2 regions of the Bacillus sp. JJ1122 genome follow, and region 1 is predicted to be linked to the other one. Evidence: riboswitches for the same ligand, from Rfam matches in the RefSeq annotation. Region 1 holds a riboswitch; the other holds the start of a gene.
The links. Region 1 has a riboswitch for preQ1 ahead of V7201_RS02610 (QueT transporter family protein). Riboswitches for the same ligand answer to the same signal wherever they lie in the genome.

Region 1 (3,109 bases):
ATCTGCGTTTTTATTTTACCTGGGGGTAAAAACATTTTTTAAAAAGCCTGCCAGTACCGCAGCGAATCTGCAGGGTAAAAGCCTGGTAGGTATGTATCTATCTACATTCTTATTGATGATTACAAATCCGGTCACTATTCTAAATTTCACCGCGATGTTTGCGGGGCTGGGATTTGATCAGAGTTCAGATACAGGTTTGACTGCTGTAACGCTGATTGGCGGCGTATTTTTTGGTGCGGCCATATGGTGGGTAAGTCTTAGCCTCATTGTCAGCATTTTTAAAAATAAGATCACTCCGCATTTAGGTCTGGTCAATAAGATTGCTGGTTTGCTGATCATTGCGCTGGGGATTTTAGCGTTTGTAAAATAAAATTTTTATTAAAGACAGCCATAAAAAAGGCTCACAATATAGGGGGTACAGGGTGGATCTTTGGGTAGGTGCTGCTGGAGTCTGTATAAATGAACATGAGGAAGTGCTGATGGTTCGGCAGGGAAAAGAAGAGGAAGAAAAGCTTTGGGCTATTCCGGCAGGTGGGATAGACCTGAATGAAACTTCTGAAGAATGCTGCATCAGGGAAGTATTTGAGGAAACGGGATATGAAGTCGAAATCATCAGGCCTTTATACATAAAAACAGGTAACTCATTTGGGGTTGATATTAAGCTCCAGTTTTTTGAAGTGATGATAACAGGTGGCGAACCGCGGATTCAGGATCCGGACGGGCTGATCCATGAGATAGCGTGGAAAGAAGTAACTGGGATGAGCGAAGCGGATTTTGGTTTTCCTGAGGATCGGGAGTTTCTTCTAAATCTAATAAATGAAAAAAACCTTCGGGAGAACATATCCTTTCAGGCATGAAATGCAAAAAAAAACGCATGGATAATGGAATCCATGCGTTTTCACTATACTTAAACCAATTTTTCCAGATTCACGCGCTTGTGGATGGCGAGCATAACGGGGATGCCGACTGCCATCACCGTTAATTCGCCGGCAGCTGTTGTCAGCCAAGTGAACCAGAACGGCAATTGGAATGCCAGGTTCAATTCAATGGCGATCAGGAACATCGTGAAGGTGAAAACCAAAGTGTTCACGGCCATCCGTGCGATAATGCTCTTAATATATTTTGCTGTGAAAATTGTGACGAGCAATGAAATCACAGACTGGCCAACTCCGAAAACAAGGTCATAAGCGACCATCGGAGAAAAGAGCAGGTTCGTTAAAAATACGCCTAATACGATTCCATAAAAATATTTCTTATTGAAAACAATCAGGTGGTTGAACATTTCCGATACTCGGAATTGAACGTTCGTGAAGCCAAATGGCTGAATAATAGCAGAAACCGCAATATATAATGCAGCTAGGAGTCCGTTCCGGACAATCGTTCTCGTATTCATTCTTCATCTCTCCTAGTTTTTTAACGTGGGATGGTTACGAACCACGTTTGTTATGAAAGCCAATTTTAAATTATATAGGATAAAAGACCTTATCACAATACCATTTTCGTGTGCGGAAATAATAAAAATAAGGAGATTTTACAAATGGAAATTAGATCCTATGCAACAGCAGATGCCCCGGCCATTCTGAAATTGTTCAGAGAAACCATCCTAAGTGTTAACCATGGAGATTATACACAAGAGCAATGTGAAATCTGGGCTAATAGCTTTTCCAGTATAGAAAGTTTAGACAGCAGACTAAGAAACAGTTTTGCAGTGACAGCTGAGGTGGATTGGGTAGTGGCAGGTTTCGGAAACCTTAACTCCCAGAGGGAAATTGATCTCTTATACACACATAAAAACTATCAAGCGAGAGGCATTGGTTCAGCGATTTTAAGAAAACTGGAATCAGTTGCATGCTTGAAGGGATATGAGGAGCTGACCACAGAAGCCAGCATTACAGCTTTGGACTTTTTTCTTTCCAAAGGATACGTTGAGGTAAAAATGCAAAACAAGAGGGTAGGAGGAATCGAGTTTATTAATTTTATTATGAAAAAAACTTGTGACGAGCATAGGAGCAACACTTGATCACAGATTTTGATCTGCTAGAAAAATTTCTTTTAAAAACTCTTGTCTCTTCTGCCGCATAGTTTAGCGTGAATTTAAGCAAACCTGCGAACCAGACACAAAAACAGGATTGACCCTGCTTCATTTTTAGGTTATTATTATACCAATAGGGGTAACGGTATAATTAAATCGTCAAATTAAATTTATCCCTGAATAATATCAGGAATGGTTTTTAAATATAAGGAGGAATAACAATGAGTAAAAAAGTAGCAATTATCGCAAGTAATGGTGGCTTATTTGAGGCTTATAAAGTATTTAATATCGCAACAGCAGCGGCTGCCACTGATCAGGAAGTAGCTGTATTTTTTACATTTGAAGGCTTGAATTTAATCCATAAGGAAGCATACAAGCAGCTTCCTATGCCAGAAGGCAAAGAACACTTTGCAGAAGGTTTTGCAAAGGCCAACGTTCCTGCTATTCCAGAATTGGTTGAAATGGCCGTGGAAATGGGCGTTAAATTCATTGGCTGCCAAATGACAATGGATGTAATGGGACTTGAAAAAGAAGCTTTTGTTGATGGACTTGAAGTAGGCGGAGCTGTAACATTCCTAGAGTTTGCAACAGATGCAGATGTTACTTTGACTTTCTAAGTTTTTAACTCTTTTTGTAATCTTTGTTGCTATTTTAACGAAAGTAAAATGAGGTACCTTTGTTAAAACAGAAACAGAGTACCCATAACCCTGTAAAAGCAGACCCAAAGATCAATCAAAGGTGCGGCCATTTCCCAAATGCTTATGGGAAATGGTCGTTTTATTTTTTCTTGAAACGTTTTTATCCGAATGAACCTCTGTATCTATGAGATTTTACTGATTGCTGGCCAATGTAGCTTTCTCGGTTACATCCACCATCCAGGACACAATTGTCGTACTGTCACGAACATTGTTTTCCTGAATTCCTTTTAATAAAGTCTCAACGCTTTCTCCATTAGAAGATTTCGAGAAAACCCGGAAAATGTCCTGTGGATTGGAGAATCGTTCCCCAGGGCATTCTATTAAACCATCGGTTGTCAGCAAGAGATGATTAATGCCCTGCCGCAGTTCCTTTCTGCCG
Region 2 (3,109 bases), on a different contig from region 1:
TTAAGAACATTTGGCTGGCCAGTCGAGGTTTTTGTCCATAATCTCCATTCGTATAAAATATTTTTCGAAAGTGACGTTAAAAGGGCAAGACCAAGCTTGCCAAGGATGGTTTCTGAAGGAATAGTTCTCAAGGACAGCGAGATATTGCCAGCGATCAGAGAGGAAGCAGCATCCATAATCGAAAATGGGCCTGAATTGTGGACAGAAAAAGAGATTGAAATGAAGCGCTATTTTATTACAGATACACTTGATGATTTCATCGGCTCAACAAAAAGAGCTGAAGAACTCTTTATTGCAAATGCCTTGGCTGATCTTTTACATGAATTTGTGCTAAGGACAAATAAACATTGGATTGGAAATTCAAAATGGATGTTCAGGGAATTAACCAAATTTGATCCACACTTTGCAAACTATTTTGTTCAAGCCTTTGACAACTATTATAAAAGTGGAGAAAAAAGTCAGGTCGTTGAGCTTGCAGACTCCATTTTAGAACCTTTTGGAGGTAAATTATTTGAAGGGTTTTCGATAAAGTAAACAAAAGCAGCCAAGCAGGCTGCTTTATTCTTTATTTTTATGAGAATTCAAGCCCTGAAAGAAAACAGAAGCATGAATGCCGTTATTCCTTGGATACATATGCTTAACAACGCAAAGAAAATGATGATTTCCTGTTCAGAAAGAATCGTTGAAGGCAACCCGCAAATAGCCGGATTCATGACAACCGCACCTGCCATTGTTCCCATAATCGCCCCCATTCCGCCATTATAAATTCCCGCTATCAATGTTTGGGCATTCAACAGTGAACCAAACAGCCATCCTATTCCTATTCCCAGCAATAGATTGAGCAGACCAGTTATCTCAAAATCAGCAGGAAAAAGCAAAAAAAGGTTCAAAGAGGCAACAAGACTTAATGTGCTGCTGGAAGTCTTAACCGAGATGTAGCCAAACCTGTCGTTTAATAAAAACTTGCACTTACTCAGTACAAAATATAGCCAAACACCGAAGGCAACATTAACAAAAGTGGTAGAAATTAAGATGATTTGCATTGAAGACCTCCATCTAACCCCTGTAGGCAAAGGCAGCCACTAAGCAAAAGCTGCTTATGATAAATATTTCGATCATCAACAAGAAAAGAATTCCCTCAGAGGCAGCTGCTCCGATCATTGGAGCCATAATCCCCATCATTAGTCCGTTAATATACCCGGTCAATAAGGTTTGGCAGTCAAATAGGTTGCCAAAGAAGATGCCAGTTAGACTTCCAATTATCACTGCAACAAGGGTAGCCTCAAGAAAATACAATGGATAAAGATTGATGAAAATGAGCCCGGTACCAAGTGCCATTCCTCCCCCGGCAACCATGGCGATATTCATCCCCAAATGAAAACCAATTTGCTCCCTTCGATTGTAAAGGTAAATGTACAAAACGTATGCTGATAAAAAATTCACTGGAAAGAATGCAACAATCCATTCCGGCATCATAAATCACCTCACGTTCAATGTATGCAGAATGGATTCAATAGTGTTTCAACACTTCTCCCTTCTCAATAGTAATTCAGCTGATTTTTCACATCCGGTATAGAAAAATTTCAGACTGCACCCGTTTTAATTGTTGTTTTCCAATATGGTGTTGAAAGGAGGGGATTTCTAGAAAAAGAAGTTGAAATAAGAAGATATAAGGAATTCCGGAATAAAAAAAGCTTCCCAATTATAAAATGTATGATAAAATAAATTAGTTCAAAATCACATAAATCCGTCTTTACGGAAGAGGTTCTAGCTACCCTCTCAAAAAAACTAAGGATAAACAGTACTGCTGTCTTAGTAGTACTGTTTTTTCCGTTTAAAAGGAGATTTTCAGAATGAAAAATGAAAAAGCCGTAGTTGTTTTCAGCGGCGGCCAGGACAGTACTACATGTTTGTTCTGGGCGATGGGGCAATTTGCAGAAGTAGAAGCGGTAACCTTTGATTATAACCAGAGGCACCGGACAGAAATTGATTGCGCGAAAGAAATTACGAAAGAACTCGGAATCAGACATCATATTCTTGATATGAGTCTGTTAAATCAGTTAGCACCTAATGCACTGACAAGAGATGAAATAGAAGTGAAGGACGGGGAAGACGGAGGCTTGCCGTCAACCTTCGTACCAGGGAGAAACTTATTGTTTATGTCCTTTGCAGGTGTGCTGGCAAGCCAGGTAAATGCCAAACACATCGTGACTGGTGTTTGTGAAACAGATTTCAGCGGATACCCGGATTGCAGGGATATATTCGTTAAATCGTTGAACGTCACATTGAACCTTTCGATGGACGAGAATTTTGTCATACACACGCCTCTAATGTGGCTGAATAAAGCGGAAACGTGGAAGCTCGCAGATCAATTGGGTGCTTTTGACTTTGTCCGTACCAAGACCTTAACTTGTTATAACGGCATCATAGCTGACGGATGTGGTGTCTGCCCGGCCTGTCTGCTGAGAAAAAAGGGGCTCGATGAGTTCTTGGAAGGAGCTGTTTAATCATGTTCGGTTTCCGTATTGTAGAACAGCTTCAAAAAATTGATCAGGATATCAAGAGAGAACAATTAAAATATCATTCAAAACGTGTGCTTGTCAGCAAGGAGTTCACCTTTGATTCTGCTCATCACCTTCATGCTTATGAAGGGAAGTGCAAGAATCTGCACGGTCATACCTATAAAGTTATTTTTGGACTGAGCGGCTTTGTCGATGAGCGCGGCCTGATGATCGACTTTGGCGATATTAAAGAAATATGGAAGTCAAAAATTGAAATCTATCTTGATCACAAATACTTAAATGAAACGCTTCCTCCGATGAATACAACTGCCGAAAATATGGTGGTTTGGATTTATGAAAAAATGGCGGAAGCCCTTATTGAAAGACAGGATCAATATGATGGAGCCAGGGTGGAGTTCGTTCGCCTCTATGAAACTCCTACAAGCTATGCCGAAGCAAGACGGGAGTGGATGGAGCTTGAGTAAGATACCAATTATCGAAATATTTGGCCCCACCATCCAGGGTGAAGGGATGGTTATCGGCCAGAAAACCATGTTCGTGCGAACCGCTGGCTGTGACTACTCGTGCGCATGGTGCGATTCTTCTTT

Region 2: linked by a shared signal. The riboswitch ahead of queC (7-cyano-7-deazaguanine synthase QueC) and the one ahead of V7201_RS02610 (QueT transporter family protein) in region 1 are both predicted to bind preQ1.

What each region holds. Positions count from the first base shown of each region.
Region 1 is NZ_JBALQL010000003.1:62,248-65,356, reverse strand. It holds gene V7201_RS02620 (LysE family translocator) at 1-370, shown strand, start outside; gene V7201_RS02615 (NUDIX hydrolase) at 423-857, shown strand; gene V7201_RS02610 (QueT transporter family protein) at 908-1,393, opposite strand; PreQ1 riboswitch class I at 1,400-1,444, opposite strand; gene V7201_RS02605 (GNAT family N-acetyltransferase) at 1,538-2,020, shown strand; gene V7201_RS02600 (DsrE/DsrF/DrsH-like family protein) at 2,254-2,649, shown strand; gene V7201_RS02595 (protein phosphatase 2C domain-containing protein) at 2,863-3,109, opposite strand, start outside.
Region 2 is NZ_JBALQL010000026.1:53,836-56,944, reverse strand. It holds gene V7201_RS15795 (nucleotidyltransferase domain-containing protein) at 1-534, shown strand, start outside; gene V7201_RS15790 (hypothetical protein) at 582-1,043, opposite strand; gene V7201_RS15785 (hypothetical protein) at 1,057-1,476, opposite strand; PreQ1 riboswitch class I at 1,756-1,798, shown strand; gene queC (7-cyano-7-deazaguanine synthase QueC) at 1,854-2,507, shown strand; gene queD (6-carboxytetrahydropterin synthase QueD) at 2,510-2,986, shown strand; gene queE (7-carboxy-7-deazaguanine synthase QueE) at 2,979-3,109, shown strand, end outside.